DNA from 4 places in the Ornithinibacillus jepli genome. Region 1 is predicted to be linked to each of the others. Evidence: riboswitches for the same ligand, from Rfam matches in the RefSeq annotation. Region 1 holds a riboswitch; each other region holds the start of a gene.

Evidence for each region. A riboswitch is a leader RNA that binds a small molecule or an ion and turns the genes downstream of it on or off. The one in region 1 is predicted to bind cyclic di-GMP.
Region 2: linked by a shared signal. The riboswitch ahead of AB1K81_RS07670 (competence type IV pilus major pilin ComGC) and the one ahead of AB1K81_RS13205 (PilZ domain-containing protein) in region 1 are both predicted to bind cyclic di-GMP.
Region 3: linked by a shared signal. The riboswitch ahead of AB1K81_RS17310 (S-layer homology domain-containing protein) and the one ahead of AB1K81_RS13205 (PilZ domain-containing protein) in region 1 are both predicted to bind cyclic di-GMP.
Region 4: linked by a shared signal. The riboswitch ahead of AB1K81_RS12340 (diguanylate cyclase) and the one ahead of AB1K81_RS13205 (PilZ domain-containing protein) in region 1 are both predicted to bind cyclic di-GMP.

What each region holds. Positions count from the first base shown of each region.
Region 1 is NZ_JBFEGG010000003.1:286,877-292,930, reverse strand. Features, by position in the region: gene AB1K81_RS13220 (motility associated factor glycosyltransferase family protein) at 1-1,120, opposite strand, end outside; gene AB1K81_RS13215 (DUF8042 domain-containing protein) at 1,110-1,718, opposite strand; gene hag (flagellin Hag) at 2,046-2,975, opposite strand; gene AB1K81_RS13205 (PilZ domain-containing protein) at 3,189-3,752, opposite strand; cyclic di-GMP riboswitch class I at 3,871-3,955, opposite strand; gene AB1K81_RS13200 (ABC transporter permease) at 4,114-4,965, opposite strand; gene AB1K81_RS13195 (ABC transporter permease) at 4,962-5,750, opposite strand; gene AB1K81_RS13190 (ABC transporter substrate-binding protein) at 5,892-6,054, opposite strand, start outside.
Region 2 is NZ_JBFEGG010000001.1:1,465,726-1,471,779, forward strand. Features, by position in the region: gene AB1K81_RS07640 (DRTGG domain-containing protein) at 1-232, opposite strand, end outside; gene AB1K81_RS07645 (hypothetical protein) at 311-535, opposite strand; gene AB1K81_RS07650 (hypothetical protein) at 616-1,146, opposite strand; gene AB1K81_RS07655 (hypothetical protein) at 1,136-1,678, opposite strand; gene pilM (type IV pilus biogenesis protein PilM) at 1,675-2,601, opposite strand; gene AB1K81_RS07665 (prepilin peptidase) at 2,616-3,368, opposite strand; gene AB1K81_RS07670 (competence type IV pilus major pilin ComGC) at 3,480-3,845, opposite strand; cyclic di-GMP riboswitch class II at 3,881-3,964, opposite strand; gene AB1K81_RS07675 (type II secretion system F family protein) at 4,194-5,393, opposite strand; gene AB1K81_RS07680 (type IV pilus twitching motility protein PilT) at 5,396-6,054, opposite strand, start outside.
Region 3 is NZ_JBFEGG010000007.1:31,255-37,308, reverse strand. Features, by position in the region: gene AB1K81_RS17315 (ATP-grasp fold amidoligase family protein) at 206-1,138, shown strand; cyclic di-GMP riboswitch class I at 1,604-1,695, shown strand; gene AB1K81_RS17310 (S-layer homology domain-containing protein) at 1,763-5,371, shown strand; gene AB1K81_RS17305 (transposase) at 5,659-6,054, shown strand, end outside.
Region 4 is NZ_JBFEGG010000003.1:96,778-102,831, forward strand. Features, by position in the region: gene AB1K81_RS12315 (HAD family hydrolase) at 1-260, shown strand, start outside; gene AB1K81_RS12320 (divergent PAP2 family protein) at 282-746, opposite strand; gene AB1K81_RS12325 (hypothetical protein) at 930-1,367, shown strand; gene AB1K81_RS12330 (chemotaxis protein CheX) at 1,528-1,986, shown strand; gene AB1K81_RS12335 (short-chain fatty acid transporter) at 2,176-3,516, shown strand; cyclic di-GMP riboswitch class I at 3,741-3,826, shown strand; gene AB1K81_RS12340 (diguanylate cyclase) at 3,977-6,054, shown strand, end outside.

The DNA of each region.
Region 1 (6,054 bases):
CAAATATTATTGGGCCAGCTTTTAACTTGTTCAACAATTGAAACATCATTACTGCAATAGATGGTGAATCTATAATTAAATCATGAGGTTCAATTTGACCTTGTAATAAATATGTTGAAGTTTTATCCTGAGAAGTTATAAAATGAACTTTTGGTCCTTCATATTGTGTTATGGTTTCATACCCAACACTTGAACCAAAAATCATCGGAATATCCCTTATCCCTTTTTCAATCATTTTATTAAAAACTACATGATTATTCCTACCAGGATCGTATGTACATACTGCATCTGGCAATACGTCATACTTAATTAAACTATTAATGGCAGATCCTACGGAAAAAAGATAGGCTAAGTTATTTTCTTTAATATAACGCAGATGTTCTATATCTTCGGCAAGAGATGGTCCTGCTGAGACAATAATGACAGGTTTCCCCTCAAATTGTTTCCTATCAATATCTTTCAGCATATTTGGCGTATCAAGTACAGCTTTAAAATTTAAAATACTATTTAACACCCATAACTTTTGAAAGCTCATATCAACTGATAAATTTGACCTTCTATTCTGGACGATCCTTTTAATACCATCCTGAAAATGTTGCACTTTTTCTTTAACGATGTTTTTATAACTTGGTAAAATAATAAAAAGGATATGCTGATTTCTAGATTGTAATTCTTGTAAATACCCTTTTGCAGTTGCACTATGGGTATCCATATAAAAATTAGACAAGTTGTTTCTCATTATCCTTTTTAAGTCCACATTTTTTAATGCTGTAAAGAAAATCTCAGGAATAGGTTCATAAATAGAATAAGTATTTTTAGGAAATGCTTCACAAAACTTCTCAATATGATACCCCAAGCCAATTCCATAGAAAAATACGTGTGTATCATCCGTAATCTCATCCTTATGTGCCGCAATTATTCTTTCTGCCTCACGAATTGGATCATACTTACTATGAATCATCATTTGTTTATCTTCTATAAGGTATTGTAGGGTTTTTAACCCTTTATTGGAATCGACTACTTCCACTCGAGCTGTTTCAAGACTAGTTTCATTGTCACGAAAATAGTCCCGTAAGGTTGGATGCTTTTTCATCAAAAATAACTTATTATCAATTAACATCTTGTAAAAATACCTCATCTTTCAATGCAATTTCAAGATTTTCTTTAATTAATTCAAATACAGGTACTAATTCATACGACAAAATATCTGAAATAAGTATGGTATCTTTCACCTCGACCGCAGCTAGTAATTCTGCAAACTTTTCTTCACAAACCTTTAGATTTTCTTCAACCTTAGACCAGTTAGTAGGTTGTTTAACTGCAGCATTTGCAACCTCTTTAAATTGTAAAATCCACTGCATCCCTTCAGCCAACTGGTTAATACCATTCCAAGTTTCACTAGTAAAATTGTTATAACTTTCATCAACCAACGTATTTAGAGCCGGTATTGCTCTTACTAAATATTGATGAACCGATTTCATCGTATTCCATATCATTTCGTTCATCGTAGTAGTAATTATTTTTATTGTTTCGATTTCACTAATACGTTCTCTTATATATTGTTCATGATTCTCATAAACTTCCACTTGATTTATTACTAAATGGCTAAAAACCTTTCCACTATTTTCCAATATCTTATTTACTTTATTTAAAATTACATCGATTGATTCTAAACTGTTTTCTAATAAAATATTTTCCTCATTATAGATTAACTGCATGAGTAATTGCCCCCGAACATAGTTTTTGTATTCTATATTATTATCGGATTGAACAAGAATTTTTAAAGGAGGGATTACGAATATGTTATGGTAAATAGAGGAATTTATTTAAGTAATAATAGGTTTAAAAGACTTTCTGGATATTCACTATCGTATCTCTAACAACTATATGATGTGCAGTTAAGTTTAATTATCAAGCTATGTTTAGGAGGGATTAGAAGATAAAGCAAAAATCAACTTAGTAGAATCAAAAGTTAAAAGTCTTGTATATTATAATAAAAAATAAGGTTATCACTAAATCAATAGTGATAACCTTAAAAAACTTAATTAACGAAGAAGTTGTAAAACTCCTTGAGGTTGCTGGTTAGCTTGAGCTAACATAGATTGTGCTGCTTGAGTTAAGATGTTATTCTTAGTGAATTCCATCATTTCTTTCGCCATATCAACGTCACGGATACGTGATTCAGCAGCAGTTAAATTCTCAGAAGAAGCACCTAAGTTACTAATAGTATGCTCTAAGCGGTTCTGAACAGCACCTAATGCAGAACGTTGAGTTGAAACTTGGTTAGTAGCTGCATCAATAGCTGCTAATTGTGCATCAAAACCACCTGAAGCATCAGCTGCAGTTGTAGCGAAGCTAGTTACATCAATAGCTTCCATACTTAATGTTACATTACCACCAGAATCTTTAGTACCAAGTGCAGAAGCACTCATATCTTCAATATGAACGCTAAGTTGTTGTCCACCATTAGCACCGATTTGGAATGTTAATGCTTGAGCTGTACCTGAACCAGCAGCTGTTGCTGAGTAAGTACCATCAAGTAAGTTTTTACCGTTGAATTGAGTACGATCAGCAATACCTTTACTTGAACCAGAAGCAGTTACTCCACCTAGTTCTTCTACTAAAGCATCAATTTCATCTTGAATAGCTTGTAAATCAGTATCATCTTGAGTACCAGTGTTTCCAGCTTGTACTACAAGTTCACGCATACGTTGAAGAATTGAATGAGTTTCATTCAATGCACCTTCAGCAGTTTGAATTAAAGAAATACCGTCTTGCGCGTTTTTAGAAGCCATTTCTAAACCGCGGATTTGTCCACGCATTTTTTCAGAGATTGCTAGACCAGCAGCGTCATCTCCAGCTTTGTTAATACGAAGACCAGAAGATAGTTTTTCTAAAGAATTTTGAGTTGAGCCAGTATTTACACCTAATTGACGGTGTGCGTTTAAAGCAGAAATATTGTGATTGATAATCATGTTATTACCTCCATGTAATTGTTTTTTATTTTCGCGAGTCACATCCATATGTCTCGCATATAAATGTTTGGCCAAAACATTTACTAACATCTATGATGTTGTACCTATTATATCGGCATGAAAAATAGATGTTTAATGTTTTTTGAAAAAAAATATTCATTTTTGTAGAAAATTACTTACTCCCTATGAAAGCAACAAAAAAAGCCCATGGCACTATACCATAGACTCCTCACCAACCAACTTACTCGATACTTTTTCTTTCCGCTTCTCTACCATAATTCTATTCAATAACCGATACAACAACTCACGATCCTCATCGAATAGATTCGTAAACTTAACTCCATATCCAAAACGATTCCTTTCAGGATACAATTCTTTACGCACAATAATTCCTTTGAGGATAAATCTACTATCATTAAGAGAAAAACGTACCTTTATCTCCAATTCTTCCTCTATCGGATATTCATAATCGCATACAAACTTTACACCGCCAACACTAATATTCTTTAACACACCATTAAAGAACTTTGGATTCAGATTATCATTATCTACATCCAGAAACTCAACGAAACAATTTACATCATCTAATGCGACACGAAAGTTTTCTCTATTATTTACGCCGGAAAACGATGGACGTCTTGGGGTCTCTTTCTGTTCCGAAGTGGATGCGACATCTTCGTGAGAACTTCTAGTAAACTTCTTAATAAGAAATATTAATAGCATGAATAATAGAAATGCAACCGCAATAAGAATATATATCCACTCTTGTTCAGTCATTTCAAGCACCTCCCCATTGGATAAGTTGGTTTTCGAAAATACCTTAGGTCCAAAATCACACATAAAAGGAGAACCCAAGAAACGGTCCTCCTTCTCTCTAACTTAAGTCCCTGTTTTCTTCGGTAGCTAGGCTGCCATTGCACTAGTGCTTTAGGCCCTCGGCTTTGCGTCCTTACCTTTCGATAAGTTTGCCTTTTTCGTAAAACCTCTATATTTAGTCCTATTATACTAAAAGTTTTTCCATAATTCGACATATTTTTAATTAAAAACTCACAAAATCACCGTTTTTACCATAATTGAGTCAAAAGTCCTATAGATAAACATAAAAAAGCATGCCGAAGCACGCTTTTCATTACCTATATTATACCAACAACTTTCGATCCTTTCGATTTGTAAACCGCATGAAAATCATAAGGGACAACAACACTAAAATCATTAATAATAACGACAGTGCTGCACCAAGCTGCCAGTTCATTTCAACTAAGAACGCATCCCTGATGACATTACCAACCATCAGTAGTTTACCACCAGTAAATAAGTCTGTAACAACGAACACACTTATTGCTGGTACAAACGTAATAATAAATCCTGCAAGAATTCCTGGGAACGTTAATGGTAACGTCACATTTAAGAACGTCTTCACTGGACCCGCACCTAAATCCTCTGATGCTTCCAAATATGTTTTATCCAACTGTTCAATAGAAGAGTAAATCGGTAAAATCATAAATGGTAAGAAACCGTATACCAAACCTAAGATTACCCCACCAGGTGAGTACATTAATGCAAGTGGCTCATCAATAAATCCTAGTTCTATCAACACATTATTAATCACACCTTGATTATTCATTAGGATAATCCACGCATACAAACGAATTAATAAGTTTGTCCAGAACGGCACCATGACAAGTAGTAATAATAAATTTTTCCACTTACCAGCGTGAGCGATGAAATAAGCAAACGGATATGCAATAAATAAACAAACGACCGTCGCAATCAATGCCCACCAAACCGATTGCCAAATTACTTTAGCGTATAAGGAGCTAAAAGCAGATGAATAGGCTTTTAAGCTAAACTCATAAATGATTCCACCAAAGTCTCCGTTCGTTGTGAAACTTATTATTGCAATAAAGATTACTGGAATCACTAGGAACAGTGTTAGCCAAAACAAACTCGGGGATAATAATACATATGCTTTCTTAAAACTTTTAATCATTTCGCGTCCCCTCGCTTTCTCATTCTTAGACCAACAATTAACACGACAACAAACATAATGGCTATTATAATAGTAGAAAGTACGTTTACTTCAGGTGAAACCCCTAAGCGAACCATCGAATAAACGAGTACTGGTAACGTGTTATCTCCAGGTCCTAATGTAAAGAAAGAAATAACAAATTCATCAAGGGAAATGGTAAATGCTAGTAGTGCACCAGCTAAGATTCCTGGAAAGATTAATGGAAACGTTACTTTCCAGAACGTTTGCCATTCATTCGCTCCAAGATCTTTTGCCGCTTCCTCCAATGAATTATCAAAAGAAGAAAGCCGTGCCAACACAACTAACATAACGTAAGAAATCGTAATTGCCACATGTCCTGGGATTGCTGTATTTAAACCGAGTGACATATTTAGAATCCCATAAATCGCAAGTAGCGCTACCGCGACTACGATATCCGGAATAACTACGGGAATATAAAATAGAAACTCCACAGATTTTTTGCCGATAAAGGTATAGCGGTGTAATGCTAGTGCTGCAAGGGTACCTAATATTGTTGCGATGATGGTTGTAATCACAGCTAAATACAAACTATTCATCGTCGCTTCAATCAGTTGTGTATTCTGTAAAATGGAACCATACCAATCTAGCGTAAACCCAGTCCAAACTGTTCCTAATTTAGAATCATTAAATGAGAATATGATGACGAACATAATTGGTATATAAAAGAATAAAAAAACGAGTAGGGAAAACGAAAATAGTATTTTCTTCGTTCTAGGTCTCAACATTTTCCACCTACCTTCCTATTAAATGGGAATCGCACGTTTTGGCGCCTAATAAGCTAGACATAGGATAAGAGGTTGTCTATAAAGCCAATCCTTCATTAAATGATAAGGGATTGACTTTTGACAGCCTCTTTATTAACTTAACTATTCAACCTTTGCTTCCTGGAACAGACGGTTCATAAATTGAGTACGCTCTGAATCTAGTGGTAAGTTCCACTCTGTACGCTCAATTACTTCTTCAGGGAAGTTTAATCCAGGACTATTCTTAATATTTTCTGGTAACATCTCGACAGCCGCTTCATTCGGA
Region 2 (6,054 bases), on a different contig from region 1:
TTACTTCTGCAAATGTTAATCTTTCAAAGTTTTCTTTTTTCTTTCGTTCAATACGAATGGTACCTACTCGTTCAATGGTACTTACTAAACCAATGTTTTCTGCCTCTTTTATGGCACGATAAGCTGTTCCTTCACTTACATTTAAATGTTTAGCAATCTGTCTAACCGAGATTTTACTTCCGACAGATAACGAAATGATATGTTGAATAATTTGTTCATGTTTTGTAGCCACTTCGGATCACCGACTTTCAACTGTACTAGTCACCTTTTGTAACTATATTATACAGATGAATCGCATCAGGCTCAATGTTTAACCATCTGTTTGTCTAACTTTATCAAATTCCTGTTCCATTACTGGTGGGTCCGATATTTTTAGTAAAGTGGCTAGATTAGCACCAAAGACGAACACAAAAAAAGCTAACCAACAAGCCCAAAACAGCATTTCAAGCTGTGAACTAAATTGTGGTATCAGTGGCCAAGCAAAATACATAAAGAAAGCTGCTAATAGTAAACGTAAGAACGCATAATGTCTCATGATTATTCCTCCTATTTCATTTCTATATAGATAGGTATGAAATAGGATTCCTTTTAAGAACTTATCTGTTGGACAGGTATTTAAAAATTCGTATGGAACGTTTCAAATGTAATAGATAACGTACTTCCTTTTTCAGATTGATACAGTGACATTGTTCTAATTATCATATACCGTCCACTTTCTTCCATTGCATCTAAAAAAGAATTCAGTTGCGAAATATTAGTTGCTTCGACATCCATTGAGTACGTATTGGATTGTAATATACTATTCTCATCATTTTCTACTGTTTTTCCGTTTGAGCGTAATGATGAAATCGAAACATTATATTGTTCAGAAAGTTTATCCAGACTCTCTAACACGGTATCAGGAGCTTTTTCATTCGGGATTCGACCTTGTAACTCCGAACTCATTTCATTATCTGTACCATTAATATTTTGTTCCATTAAAAGATCATATTGCTTTTGAAACATTTTTGATTCTTGTTCTAATATATTCACTTGGTTTTGTAATGGTTTGATTATATTTATATAGCTAATTCCAAATATTGCAATCGTGGAAATAATAATTCCAAGTAACATATATGTATAAGCTTTTGTCCATCTAATCTGCATCTTCACCAAGCTCCTTTCTTATTCGGTCCAGATCCAAACTAATTGTTAAGGTTGCTTGGTAAGATTCACCAACACTGTTCACATTTGATATATCGACATCGTTAATATAATTCCGTTCAAGTATGGCAGCTACATAATCAGCAACTTTTGGGAGACTACTAAATTTCGCAGAAATGATCACCTGATTTTCACCAGAAAAAACATAACTTTGCAATTGGTTTTGGTTAAAAAGATCTGTCAAATCGAAATATAGCCAGACATTTGGAATACTTTGCATTTGAATGGTAGACAACATCTCATGTACTTGACTTAATCGCTGTTCGTCTTCCATGTTTAAATTATGTTCTCGAAGAACTTCTTCTAATTGAGCAATATGTTCCCCTTCTGTTTTAATTCGAGTATTGTAATAATCTATTTGTAAATTTAGTACAACAATAGTAGTAGCGATTAAAATTATGAAGATAAATATTACGAAATAAAATGCTAGATTTTTTTTAGGTTTTTGTTCTAAAAGGTTTATCTCTGTATTCATATTGTTTCCCCTTTATGAACACCATTTTTTAATGCTAATCCGAGAGCATCTATGAACTTAATCGGTATTTCTTCTTCAAACTTATATATAGGAATATTAACTGTTTCTTCTAATATCTTGAATACGCTATGTAAATACGGGAAGTCACCAGTAACTAATAGTAAGTTTATCCTTTCTTCCCCTTTTGTAATAGAATACTGATAAAAATCAATGATTCTCGTAATTTCTCGAATATTATCGTCTATTACTTGACTTGCCTCATCTTCTTTTAATTCCTGTTTTTCTTCATATACCTCATTACTCATGTATCTTGTAAATATCGCTTTGTCTAGACGATAAGTAGTTAATGACAATGCATCTAAATTCCAGTGAATATGTAAAACTCCATCAGCCTTTTCTTGACGATTTTTGTAATAATACCTATAAACTGATGGTGAAGTAAGGTCTACTGCCTTAGACTTAAGACCTGCTTCCTTAAAAGCACCTTCAAACTCGATAATTTTCTCTTTTGGATATGCAAATAGAAGCAAATTTCTCTTTTCGTCTTCCTCTTCCAAAAATTCAATAGCGATAGAAGGGTCTTCAAATGGCAAATAGATACTAGTACCTAACTGAGTTTTAACGTAACTAACCGCTTCATTCATAGTTAATGTAACAGGTATTTGCAGCTGACGAATCACTACCGTATCATCTGGAACACAAAAGTAAATATTACTTCCACTCCATTTGTGAGATTTGACAAGCTTCTTTACTATTTTTACAAGAGCAACTCTTGACTCTACTCTTCCGTCTTTCATTACCCCAATAGGCAACTCTTCTTCTCCAAATGTAAGGGAAGTATTTTTGGCATTTTTATAGTATGTATAACGTAATGCTCGGTTTGAAATCACAATATTGACTCTATTTTTCTTAAATAATCCCATTGTTTCACCTGCCATTAGAGGATATTAAAATACCAGTTAATTAATTGATCACCATAAAAATATGTAATGACTGTTGCAATGACGATATAAGGACCAAATGGAACAGGTTGTTTACGCTCAATAACTTTTAGTAAAAGCATAAGAACCCCTACTACTGAACCAATAATACAGGAAAGGAAAAAGGCAAGTAAAACATGTTTCACCCCTAATACAATTCCTAATACCCCAAACAGTTTCATATCACCAGCACCCATTCCCCCATGACTTACTAGAATTATAATCGCAATAATTGAAGTACCGATGAACGCTCCAACTATGGACGACCACCATGGGGTAAGAGGTTCGATTATTCGTAGGATAATAAATATAGGTAAAAAGAAAAGAAGTACTTTATTCGGGATTAGCATGTACTTTATATCCGTAACTAAGACAATAACTAACATAGAACATAACAGTAGCGAAATCATTAATTCTATAGACAATCCAAAAGTAAGGTAACTTAAAACAAACAAAAATCCTGTAGCTAATTCTGTTATCGGATAAAGTATCGATATCTTCTCACCACAGCGCTTACATTTACCTAGTAAAAATATGTATGAAAAAACAGGGATAAGTTCATACCACGATAAAGAATGCTTACAGCCTGGACACATCGACCTTCCTTCTGTAAAAGATTCATGTATAGGGACCCGCAAGCCGACTACATTGTAAAACGAACCAAAAATCAGTCCAAAAATTAAAAAGAAAATAGTAAATAGTATTTCCAACTGAAACTCTCCTATTTTAGGTAACTTTTCATAATATATATTAAACAAACGCCCTGCAGATTTCATGCATGGGCGTTGTTAAAATAATTTTTTCGATATATTTTTTCATCATTAAGAAGTTGGTTCACCAGAATAAACATAGTTTTTATCAACTGTTCCGGCATAAGGATCATCTGTACCAGGAATTACAGGTTCATCCTCTAAATACCCCGCATTCTTTAATTCAGTTACTGATAAAACTCCATCATCGTTATCATCAACTAGATCCCAGTCCCCAGCAATGTCTGCTAATCTTGCAGCATTTTCAATCAATTTAACACTAGCAGCACGAGAATCTTCTTGGGCATTCTTAATCACATTCCCAACACTAGGAATAGCAATCGCTAAAATAACACCTAATATAACAATTACTGCTAACAACTCTACCAATGTAAAGCCTTTTTCCTTCTTCATTACTTTCTTTAAATAGTTCCTCATGTTTATTCCCCACCTTTTATAAATATCATTTTATAAACAGTGTAGGACGGTTGCACTACTCACTCTTAGCTATCCAAGTGCCCAAATAAAGATAGCTCTTCATCGTACCCTACATAAGTCCTAGATTAATTATACGTCATCAGTTTCTTTTTTTCTACAAAATATATTGCTTGTCTGATAAAAATCGAGTAAAAAATATATTATACTAACCCTTACTTAATTGACTATTTATAACTCAAAAATTACCTAAACCATTTTTAATCCATTGCGATAACCAATACCTCCATCCATGCTTATTATCCCTGGTGGACTGTTATCATGAATCATTACGTCGACTTTTTAAAGTTATCACTGAATGGTTTCAAACAATGAAAACATCGGAATTACCACAGCTGTTATGATACTTCCTACAATAATGGTTAAAATAATAATCATTATTGGTTCAATTAATGTTTTAATGCGACTTGATAGCTGTTCTACTTCTTCTTCATAAAATTCTGCGGCTTTCAGTAACATTTTATCTAAAGTACCTGTTTTTTCACCGATTTGAATCATTTGTATGATTAATGCCGGAAACGCCCAATGCCCCTCCATCGGCTTTGTAATGGATTCTCCTACTTCTAAAGCTCTTCTAGAATCTCCAAGTACTCTATTTATCACTCGATTTCCCACCACTCTTTCCGTGATTTCAATTGAACGTAAAATAGGTACTGCACTATTTACTAGTGTACTCAATGTTTGTGTCATACGAACTAAAGCACTTTTATGGACTAAAGTTCCTAGAAAAGGGAATTTCATTTTTATAATATCCACACGATACGCAAATTCTTCCCTTTGCAGGAAGTACTTATAAAGTATACTCCCGATAGTAATCAGTAATATGAATACCCACCAGTAACTTGCTAACCAATCACTTAAATTTAAAATAAACTGTGTAAACGGAGGAATATCTCCACCAAACGAATTTAACATTCCTATAAACCGGGGAACAACAAAAATTAATAAAAATCCCGTAAGAAATAATGTTACAATACCAACAATACTAGGATAAATTAAAGCCGAAATAACTTTTTGGCGGTTTCGATACTCTTTTTCAAAGTAATCTGCCATTTCATTAAGAATTTCGTCTAGCTTACCACTTGCCTCGCCAGCACGAATCATATTGATTAACAAAGGTGGGAAAATTTTAGGATGTCTTTCTACTGATTTCGATAATGCTTGTCCTTTTTCAAGTTGTTTTTCAATATCGGTTAAAGCATTTTTTAATACTATACTTTCAGACTGTTTTATCATCGTTTTCGTTGCATCTGATATCGAAATACCCGCATGAATTAACGTGGCATACTGCCTTAAAAAGATAACAAGATCTTTATGATTTATTTTCCGATGAATCGTTATATCTTTATTCCAAATGGTTGATTCTTTAATTTCAATGACAACCTGACCATTACTCTGAAGTAGCATTAAGGCTTCCTCTTTTGAATTAGCATTAATCTTCCCTTTAATTTTTTCTCCTGATAGGTTCTTACCAGTATATTGAAATTCCATAACTAGTAACTCCCTTCACGAATAAAAGGAGCAGCAGCTTCTTGCGTAATAAGGTCTTCCTGAAGAAGTCTTTTTATATCCATTTCCAACGTATGCATCCCATACTCTTTCGATGTTTGTAGTACATTTTGTACTTGGTGCAATTTTTCATTACGTATTAAATTTTTAACAGCGGATGTATTCACAAGTACTTCTGTTGCTACACGTCGGGTAGTTCTATCCTTTGTAATTAGTAATCTTTGAGATATTACAGCTTTTAAAATATTCGATAGTTGTATACGGATTTGCGATTGCTGTTCAACTGGAAAAACATCAATAATTCTTTCTATTGTTGATACTGCACCAATTGTATGAACCGTTCCTAAAACTAAATGGCCAGTCTCAGCCGCTGTAATTGCAGTAGAAATAGTCTCCAAATCTCTCATTTCACCTACTAGTATGACATCCGGATCTTGGCGTAAGCTCGCTCTTAATCCAGCTGCAAAACTATTTGTATCAAAGCCAACCTCACGCTGGTCAATTACTGATTTATCATGGGAATGCATGTATTCGATTGGATCTTCTAATGTAATAATATGCTTTTTCATCGTATGGTTCATATAATCAATCATTGAAGCTAATGTAGTACTTTTCCCACTACCAGTTGGTCCGGTAACAAGAA
Region 3 (6,054 bases), on a different contig from region 1:
ATCTTTAGAGAGAATAAGAATAAACACAGTCCTAAATGATTATATTCATTGTCCTGGTAAAAAGGTTCAAGAATATTCATGTTGTAAAAATTTTGGATTAGAGATCTAACGTATGTTAATAATGTAGTCATGCAGTACTAAATATTTTTGCCAATTTTAAGTAAAGTAGTGTACATAAAAAAATATAAAGTAAGGTGAAATAGAAGTGGATAAAAGAAAATTATTTGTTCAGTTTCCAAGACTTTATAATCTTTATTCTGCTCTTCAGTTTTCCAAACGCTATCTGAAAAATATGTATTACAAGTCATTAAATGAAAAAAAATACCCTACTGTTCTCGCTAAGATGTATAAAAAAAGAATGGGACAGGATTTAGATTGGAATAATTTAACTACATATAATGAAAAAATGCAATGGGTGAAACTATATGATAATGATCCATTGAAGGCAGTTTTAACAGATAAATATCAAGTACGGGATTGGATTAAGAATACAATTGGAGAACAATATTTAATTCCCTTACTGGGAGTGTGGGATAATTTTGATGAAATTGATTTTGAACTGTTACCGCAACAATTTGTATTAAAAACAAACAATGCATGTGGGACAAATTTAATTGTAAAAGATAAAAATAAGTTGGATAGAATTAAAGCAAAAAAGCAATTTAATCGATGGATGAAAATAAATTTTGCATTTGTTGGATTTGAAATGCATTATAAGGACATTAAACCAAAAATAATTGCTGAAACATTTATGGAAGATTCAAATGGTGAGTTAAAGGATTTTAAATTTTTATGTTTTAACGGTGAGGTTCATTATTGTTGGGTAGACATCGATCGATTTAATGACCGCCGTAGAAATGTATATAACCTAAATTGGGAATTACAAGAGTGGACACAACATCAGTTTAAAAATACAGATTTTCCAGTCCCTAAACCTAATAATTTTGAATTGATGGTGGACTTGGCAAAGAAGCTTTGTCAGGGTTTCACGCATGTTAGAGTAGACTTTTATAATGTAGATGGAAAAATTTATTTTGGTGAAATGACATTTACTAGTGGAAGTGGATTTGTAAAAATAACTCCAGAACAATACAGTGTAATACTAGGTCAAATGTGGAAGCTCCCTATTAATGAATAACTGGGACAGGGGGACAGGTCCCTTGTCCCACTCCTCTATTATGCTTCATATTCTAAACAAACCTTCTTGGCAATTACCGTGTCTACATCTTCAGGTGAATCTCCAACGATTAGATTGGAAATAGTTAGAGTATCAGCATGTTCTTCATTCTTACCAGATCCATAAGTATAATCACGAACACTACCTCGTACATAGTCTCTTAAGCTCCATTACTATACGCAATTGCTCTACCTAGATAGGCAACATGTCCTATCATTTCTGCTCTCCGCTTTAACGAACTCTGGATAAATAATTAGGTATCAGTCTATTTTAGTTTTTTGGGAAAGTGATACTGACGCCTTTTATTTGGTGAATTATTGGATAAATTTATAAATAACATGTGAATTGATGTATTGTGTTTTGCAAGATTTTTCCGACAAATCTTGACAAATCATTCCCTTTTATGGGATTATGGTCCTAGCACAAAAAAGAAAAAGGCAAAACTTTCGAAAGAGAGTGACGCAAAGCTGCGGGTCTAAGGTACTATTTTTGGGTATTATGACAGCCGGGTTGCCAACGAATAAATCCCGTTCTGCTTTGCTCTTTTTTTGTTGTGCAAAGTTTTTTTAATTGGGAGGGGATTTTTTGAGAAGATTCATCAGTGGCATGCTGGTAGTGTTATTAGTGTTAAGTAATATCTATACTCCAAATCTAACACATGCCCAAGAAGTCACCGAAACAGGTGATTTAATCAAATTAACCGAGGACATCACAGATTGGTCGTATGATGAAACAAATATCTATGCCATCACTGCACAAGGCAATCTAAAGGTGATTTCAAGAGCTACATTTGAAGTCACAAACACGTTAGCAATTGGAACTGACTTAAGTGATTTAGAGTTAGATGCCAATACACTATGGATAGCAGTTAGAGGAGAAAGCAAGGTTGTTAAGGTAGATTTAACTAATCTAGAAGTAGTAGCTATTACTTTAGAGGGTACTCCTTATAGTATAACGGTTATCGATAACAAATTATATTATTCTAATAGTGACCAACATAGTAGAATCGTAGAAAAGGATTTAATAGACTCTACGGAAACTACTCTGGTGAACCCGGACAATGACTCAATTGCACATTCGTTTTATGAACCAAGTCTAGCATCTGAAACAGGTGTATTATATGTCGCAGAATCGGGCCATACAAGTTCAAACATCTATAAACTTTCACAAACAGATTATTCCATTCTTTCTCAATCTACATATGATGAAGGGTATGGAGTAAATGCCAAGGATAAAAATATTGTAATGGATTCCGATGAAATTTTTTATGGCGGAATTAGTTTTGATAAAAATGATTTAGCAATTATAAATGGTACTTATGAATTTACTTCATATCCCGGCACAGTTCTTGATGTAACAGCAGATTTTGTTTTTACAAAAGAAGCAATATATGACAAGGATGAGTATTTTAAAGTTAGCGATTTAGATATCGATGTGGATTTAGTCCTTGCGCCTGCAAATTCCGAAGTATATCTATATGATTCATACAACAAGACACTACATAAAAAAGACTATAGTAGCTTACCTACAACACTAACATCTAAGGTCTATGAAGTTAAAAATTATAAGCTTCCTATTAACCAAAGTGTGACAGATTGGGTTTTAGATGAAACTAGTAAAAAAATATATGCAATTTCACTAGAAAGCAATGTGCTGTACACAATTGACAGTCTTACTATGGAAGTTTTAGATACACAGTACATCGGCTCTCGCCCTTCAGATATTGATTTAGTTAATGGGAAATTATATGTCTCTAACTATGGAAGTACTTCTGTAGCTGTTATTAATTTAGCAGATGGAAGTATGACCAACGTTATCACGAAACAAAATCCATATCGTATTGCGGCTGATGGATCATTATTGTTCTATGTAACAGAAGATCAAAGTACTTGGGTTTATCAAATTGACTTAAGTACAGGTAGTGAAATTAGAGTCGGTGAAGAAATCCAAACTAACAAATATCAAATCTTAAGTGAGCCAGATATTGCGTATGATTCTTTAAATAAATTAGTGTATATTGGTGAGTCTAACTCCACTGGCTCAAAATTATATTCGTTAAATATAGAAGATTTGACCTTAACGCCTTCTAGTGAAAGTTTTTCATTACCAACTCGTAAACTATTATTAGATGGTGAAGCGTTATATTATGCAGAACATCAATTTTCTAAGTCCGATATGATAACTCAGTATAACTTTAATGAAGATGTCATTGCTACGTCAGCAGAGTATATCGTATCGCCAACAGGAGTGTATTCAAAAGCTGATTATACTAATCTTGCTACATTCCCGTTTACTGTGGAACATGCTATTATTAATGATGCTGGAAATATAATTGTTTATGTAGAAGATAATCAAGCAGTTTATAAGTTTGCTAGTGTTGATGCAATTAATAATCTAGGGCCAACTAACTTATTAGTTTCCTTGGATGAAAACAATGATTTGGCTATTTCTTGGGATTCAACCACAGCTGATGCATATGATGTGTTTTATAAAACAGTGGATATGGAACTATATGCTGAGGATCTACGCGTCGATGTAGTGGACAATTACGTAATTATTCCGCAATCGGAATATAAAAAGTGGGCAGGCCAAACAGTGACATTTTCCGTTCACTCACGTCTTGGTTCAGATGTTTCCAGTCTAGTAACCTATGATTTCACTTTTGAACCACTAGTTCCGACTAATTTATTAGTACAAAAAGATATTGAAAATAATATAGTGATTAACTGGGATTTAGTAACAGCAGAGTCTTACAATGTTTACTATAAGACTGCTGATATGATGGAGTTTGCATTACTTGAAGAAAAATTAAATACTAATCAGACTTTAGTAGCGCCAGTAGTTTATGAACAATGGATCGATCAAACCGTAACTTTTGGAGTGAAAGCATTAACTGGAGATAAGAGCTCTGAAATGGTAACAACTGACTTTTTAGTAGACGAAACAGCTCCTGAGGAAAATGATACCCCTGGTTCTATTGAAGATGGTGATAGTTCAGATGGTACAGTTCCAGAAGTTCCAAGTGATGATAATACAAATGGAGAAGTGGATGTTGATCCTACCGATTTAATTGATCTCGATAATCCCAAAATCATAAAACGATTTACAACCTTCTATCGTCATTATGAATATAAAGAAGAAGGCGAAAATGTTGCATTAAACCTTCATAAGTCCGTAATTAATGAAATGAATGAAACCGGTGATGAGGCATTTTATGTAACGTCAGACCTTGGTTCATTTAAGTTACCGGTTAACACAATTGATCAATTTACCAATGACGAGGATTCCTATATCCAAGTGACGATTAGGAAGCTTTCTGAAGAAGTGACAGAAAACATTAATAAATGGGCAGAACAAAGCTTTATGGAGTTGGTTACACAACCAATAGATTTTTCTGTTGAAATGTATGAGAATGGAACAAATACAACGATTACTTCATATGGCAAGGAGTTTGTAGAACGTAGAATCCCAATAAGTGATCCATCAGAATTAGATGAAATGATGGTGATCACATTAGACCCAGTAAATCAATCGTACCAACCAGTACCAACAACTATAGAACAAGATGAGGAAGGTCAATATTGGGCAGTTTTCCATCGTAATGGAAATAGTATTTATGTAGTGGTGAAATCAAAGAAAAAGAATTTTACCGATGTTGAAGGTCACTGGGCAAAGGATAGTATAGAAGCTCTTTCAGGGAAGTTGATTCTTCACGGAGTTAATGATACGGAATTTAAACCAACCAATATCCTTAGTAGATCCGAGTATGCAGCAATGCTATCTAGGGCATTAGGATTAGTACCAAATTCTAATGAGCAAAAACAATTTAATGATTTAATTTCTTCCAAGTGGTATTACAATGATGTACTTGCTGCTTATGAAGTGGGAATCGTAAGTGGGTATACAGATGGCAACTTTGGTCCAACAGACTCCATTACACGCGAAGAAATGATTGCTATGACTGTTCGTGGACTAGAGTTAGTTAATGGAGAGCAAAATACCAAAGTAGAAAGTTTAGCCAATTTTACGGATAGTGCTGAAGTTGGAAGATGGGCATTGAGAGAGGTTTCTATTGCAATTGACGCGGGACTAATTCATGGTAGGACCATAAATCAATTAGCACCAAAAGGAATAGCAACACGTGCTGAAGCAGCAGTTGTAATTGAAACATTAATGCAGAAGTTAGAATTTTAGAAGATATTTAAAAGTCAAATAAGCTAAGTAAGATTTTTAATCTTACTTAGCTTATTTTTTTGAATGGGACAGGGGGACAGGTTCCTTGACCCAGGGTCAAGGAACCTGTCCCCCTGTCCCAATTTTGTTATTTGTTTTAAGGTGGGCTGGGGGAAAGATGTTTTTTCTTTGTGTGTTATGTCTTTTTGACATAAATTAAGGCTAAAAAATGAACTTTTGGCACTTTGACATTCCTTTTACTATCACATATTTTGTATCTACAAATGTGCTTGTAGGAGGAGAGAAGTATGCCTAGAAGTTCACGTAAGCAAAGTCGTAGTGGGATTTATCATGTGATGATGAGGGGAATCAATAGGCAAACTATATTTGAGGATAATGAAGATAGAATAGTATTTCTAGAAACTTTGGCCAAGTATCGTGACGTATGCGATTTTAAAGTGTTTGCTTACTGCTTAATGGATAATCATGTTCACTTACTCTTAAAAGAACCAGAAGGAGAGAGACTATCTGATTTTATTAAGCGGATTAGCTCCAGTTATGTCTATTGGTATAACCAAAAATATGATCGGATTGGTCATTTATTTCAGGAGCGGTATAAAAGTGAAAGTGTGGAGTCACGTAGGTATTTTTACACTGTCTTACGCTATATTCATCAAAATCCTGTGAAGGCTGGACTTGTGGAA
Region 4 (6,054 bases), 190 kb from region 1:
TTGCCCATGTTGGAGACCGAATTGACCATGATGTGGTGTTTGCCAATGAGCTAGGGGTATTGTCAATATTAATTGATCTGGAAATGCCAGAAATGATTCGTAATCTAGATCCAAGAATACGTGCGAAGCAATGTACAGAATGGTTGAAAGGGAAGTGGGAAAAAGAAACCGAAACCAAAACCAAGTTTCTCCCCGAGTCATCACTTCCTGACCTGCTTATCTATACCGTTGAAGAGATCTGTAGGATGCCCCTCCGATAACAATGTGTGAGGGACAATCCTTTAGTCTCCATTTTCTAAAAGGTGGCTAATTGCACCAATACCGATACCAAGAATAGCACCACCCAATACTTCAATTGGCAAATGTCCAAGCATTTCCTTTAGTTCTTTTTCTCGTTTTCGATATTTATAATCTGGGTGATGCTGAGCCAATTTTTCTAGCTCCTCATACATATCATTTACAGCAATAGCAGTTTGTCCAGCTTGCCAGCGAATTCCCATTGCATCATACATAACAATTAACCCGAAAATACTACTAATACCAAAATCCATAGAAGAAATGCCTCGTCTTAAGCCGATATATGTAGTAAGTGATGTAACTGCTGCTGAATGGGAACTTGGCATATCCCCGGAACCGAACATCTTATTCCAATCCCAGACTCCTGTCTCCTTATAATGAAGTGGTACTTTTAAAAATTGTGCTGCACCAATCCCGATTAAAGCAGTAGTCATTGCGCGATTTAGCATAATTTCACCTCAAATTATTCATGTGCAATTCATACATAATTATGTATAAAAGGAGAAAAGTGGTGCCGATAAATTTGGCACCTAGAACCTTTTGATTTGAAATATAAATGTAATCCTATTTTGAAGTGAAATGTTGTATGATAAGTGAGAGATTTGACTTAATTTCTACGTAGGGTGATTGCAATGGGACAAAGGAAGAGACATGATTTTCAGCTAGAAGGGTTTAGCAATGAAATTAGTCAGGCTGTCAACGAGTTAGGGGAGTTGCGAGAGCTTGCGTTAGAGAATTATATAAGTACACTAATTAGGCGTACTGACGCAATAAAACTTGCTAATGAAATTCTCACCTTTCTTGAAGAGATGAACATTCAAAGTACCAAGATAACAGACAAAGATAAGAAGAAACATGCTTCTAAAATAGATGAGCTAAAGAATAGCTTGAAGAGAAAAGATTTAACTCCAATGGAAAAAAGATTCCTTTATGAAGAGATTTCTGAAATAATTCAAGATATGGAATCTATTCGTCGTTTTTGGTTACAAAAATCGATTACTGGTGTGAAATACGTTGGTGCAGCAGGAGCGGTTGTGGCAGCAGCACTTCTTTTCCGAAAAAGAAAATAATAGATAATTTCCACTTCTGTTAAAAGAGGTGGATTTTTTTGTCGGAAATTGTTGATTTTAATTGTTGTTTATCTTTATACTAAAATAACAAGTAACAAATATGTTGAAAAATAGAAAAAATTAAACATACTAACATGATTTAAATGGGGGGGGAGCAGTTTTGAGCATAACAGATGATAAGAGTAAAGCCATTACTCATTTACTTAACGGGACGATGATGTCTGTTAAAAATTCGATTCCAATTGAATCAAATTTTGGTAAACCTGAGCTTTCAGGTAAATCATTACAGCTCCATTTTGGTGTATTAATAGGTATTACTGGTGATGTGAGAGGCAAATTAATTTTATCAGGTGAAATGCAAGTTTTCAGTTCTATTGGAGAAGCAATGTTTGGTATGCCAATTCAAGAGGAGATGGTTATTTCACTAAGTGGTGAATTAGGGAATATCATTGCAGGAGGATTATCTACGAATATTGGGCAAAGTGGTTTGAAGACAGATATAACGGCACCAACGGTTATTGAAGGATCGACAAATTTATTTGGTTATGAGAAAGTCATTAGATTGCCATTAGAATTTCATACAGTAGGTGCGTTAGATTTATTTTTAATAATAGATTAAGTGATTTAGCAATGCGTTAATATAATGTGTTGCTTTTTTCATTGAAATTGCCTCTTTCTACCAATCTTGTAAAAACTCTTAAGATACTTGGTTTTTTACATAAAAACGAATAAACTATAATAATGGAATGAGAATAAAGTCTACTTAGAAGAATAAAATGTAATGAGTTAAATAAGAGGAGGGGAACATATGCTAGGTGCTATCACGAATTTTTTCGATCGAATGGTTCGAAGGTATTTACCTGATGCGTTTTTATTTGCAATTATCCTAACGTTCGTTGTGTTTATACTTGGTTTGATATTTACAGGTAGCTCACCAGTTAAAATGGTAGAGTACTGGGGCGGTGGCTTCTGGGGATTATTACAGTTCGCCATGCAAATGTCTCTCATAGTCGTGACAGGATATATCCTTGCTAATAGTCCGATAGTAAAAAAGTTTTTAGGAAAGATTAGTAAATTAGCTAATTCTCCTGGACAAGCAGTATTACTTGTAACACTTGTAGCATCCATTGCCTGTTTAATCAACTATGGGTTCGGTCTAGTAGTAGGGGCATTACTAGCGATTCACGTCGCAAAACGTGTACCTTCAGCAGATTATCGCCTACTAATGGCAAGTGCATATAGTGGCTTTTTACTTTGGCATGGAGGACTGTCAGGTTCAATTCCACTAGAGATTGCAGGAGATAAAAATATAGTAATAGAAAAAGTTGGTATAGTACCGGTTACGGAAACTTTATTTGGTGCTCCAAATATTTTTATTGTCGTTTCCTTATTATTATCGCTCCCATTGCTAAATAGAATATTGATGAAGTCAGCTAAAAAGGTAGGACAAATTGATCCTGAATTATTAGCATTACAGGCTAAAGCAATGGAAATTGATGAAGAAGTGCTAGAAACAAAAGAAGCAACAACTCCAGCAGAACGTTTGGAAAATAGTAGAATCATATCACTATTAATTAGTTTACTAGGATTAGCATTTGTTATTTATCATTTTGTGGAAAATGGATTTGATTTAAATTTAAATATAGTAAACTTTATATTCTTATTTTTAGGGATTTTATTCCATGGAACACCGCGTAATTTCTTGAATAGTGTGTCTGGTGCTGTGAAAAATGCGGGAGGGATTATTATTCAATTCCCGTTCTATGCAGGGATTATGGGTATGATGTCTAGTTCTGGATTGTCTGAACAATTATCCTTGTTCTTCGTTGATATTTCAAATGAATATACATTACCATGGTTAAGCTTCATCAGTGCTGGTATTTTGAATTTCTTCATCCCATCTGGTGGTGGACAGTGGGCAATCCAAGGTCCGATTATGATGGAAGCCGCTACACAACTTGGAGCAGATACTGCCAAAACAGCTATGGCTGTTGCTTGGGGGGACGCATGGACAAACATGATCCAACCTTTCTGGGCATTGCCATTACTAGCTATAGCTGGGCTAAAAGTCCGTGACATTATGGGCTTCTGCGTCATGGTACTATTATGGAGCTTTATTCCAATTTCAATAGGACTGTTATTCTTCTAGCGGGAATATCTAAGTATAAATAAAAAACAAATCTACTAGATAGGTTTGTTTTTTTATTTTATATAAAAAAGTTTTACTCAATAGTAAATAGGGTATATAGAACTAGAATTTTATGTTAAATTTATAATTTTACGAAACATTAAATATTTATTTTGTCAAATTATTGAATTATTATTGAATTGGTGTAAAATAGGTAATAAGTAATAGTAACTGAATAACAAGAATGTTGAAAAAGGCAAACTATTCGAAAGGATAGGACGCAAAGCTTAGGGTCTAATGTTGAAAAAACGATGATCGCCTGGCTACCAAAAACGGTTTTTTGGCTATTCACATATATGAATAGCTTTTTATTATGGTGGAAAATAATAAGGTAAAGTATACATACTCCCAAGGTTTACTAACTAATCTATGGTAACGATCCGTATATAAATGAGAATGATTTTTAAGTGGAGTGAAGGTAATGGAAATCATTAATAATAGATATAGGCTAAAAGAACTATTGAAACAAGAAAGGCATGTCATGGTTTACTCTGCATATGATATGCGTAACGAAAATAGAATTATTCTATTAAACTTACTAAATACTGAATATTTGCCGAAGTCTATTATTGACTTCTTTATTAATCGTTTTCTTGAAATTAAAAGTTTAACTAGTAAAGCAATTATTAAAAATTATAGTTTTAATACTGTTTCCTATATCGATAATAAACTACAAGCAGACCCACAGTACTTTTTTACTTCAGATTATATCGTCGGTACCAAAGATCTGTTCCATGTGACATATGAAATGAACTTTAAAGAAATAATAGAATGCTTTATTAAAATAAGCACGGCTGTTTATTATCTTCATTCTAAAGGTTTTATTTATAGTTCACTTAATCGTCATTCTATTCAACTGAAGGTAGAAGATGGAGATTATCAAGTATTACTTAAAGATATTGCTACTGTTCAGATGGAAAGATTAACCCATAGAGAGCAACTTGAAGACTCTGCCTACATCTATCCAAAAGTATTAGCGGGTATGCCGGAAGATGAAGAGTCGGATATCTATTCTTTAGGTGTAATCTTATTAGCTATGCTGACAAAAAAACCATCTTTAAACGATCCTAGAAAGGAATTAGCCTTACTTAAGGAAACAACAGACCCAAATATAACAAAAATAATTCCTGTTCTTGAAAACCTATTAAATACAGATAATGAGTATAGCTATCAGAATTTGTATGAATTAATCGTGGACCTTAACAACGCACTAGAAACAAACTATTCCATTATTAATAAGGAAGAATTTGATGGGTTAAATCTATATACAAAGCTTGTTGGTAGAGATGAGCATATTGAGGAAATAGTGAAAGCCTATGACAAAATGATTTCCTACCAACCAGGTAAGCGAATCTTTTTTGTACAAGGTGCTAGTGGTGTAGGTAAAACACGTTTTCTTCAAGAAATAAATTTTTTATTAGATTTGAGTAAAGCTAGTGTCTATTCTAGTTTTAGCCTAAATAACGCTTCCGCGGATAGTAAAGAAATGTGGATAGATATTTTACGAAAATTAATAATGGAAACAGATAATAGTATCGTTGAAAAATATAAAACGGAATTAATGAAGTATTTTCCTGAATTAATGGATAAAAATTATGCTAGCTCGCTTAATTATACGAATGAGCAAAATATGAAATATCGCCTTTTAAATAGAATTGCTGGGTTTGTAAATGAAAGTATACAAAATCATCCTGCAGTCATGATTATTGATAATATACATCTTGCTGATGATTTTACGATTGATACGTTTAATTATTTATGTACAGAAGTGTTAGAGAACACAAATTTAACGTTGATTTTCTCCTGCACAGACAGCGAGATTTCACCTAATTCTGTTGGATCTGAGTTTATTTATAACATGAAAAGACGCTCAGACTCCGAAACCATTCGATTAGAGCAATTAGATGAAAAACATACTGGAGAGATGATTAAAAGTATTTTATCTATTTCCTTTACACCTAAGAAAATTTCTCGAAGAATCTATCGTCAGTCATATGGAAATCCACTATTTATAACTGAAATTATGAAAGATCTATATAGCCGGCGTGTAATCTATATAAGTGATGAAACTGGAAGATGGCAAATTGATTTACCTGAAGAGTCAGGAGATTATAATTTACTGGATTTACCAGATAATATTGAGCATGCGTTAATGAATCAGTTGACGGACCTAGACCCATATAGTCAAGAGATTTTAAGAACAGTTTCTATCTTCTCCAAGCCGGTTTCTGCCGACGCAATAGCGACGTTTTTATCCCATAATGAACATCTAAATGAGCGGTTAGAGGATTTAATTAAAAAAGGAATACTACAACGTTTAATTGGGGACAGCTCTTATCTTTATGACTTTCGAACAAAAGTTTTGAAAAAGATTGTTTACGATAAAATTGACGAAGAGGAGAGAGTCGTAAAACATCAGCTTGCAGCTACTAGTTTAGAAGAGCATATTGATCTCGATAATAGCCTTGATGAACTAATTTATCATTTCACTAGTTCGAA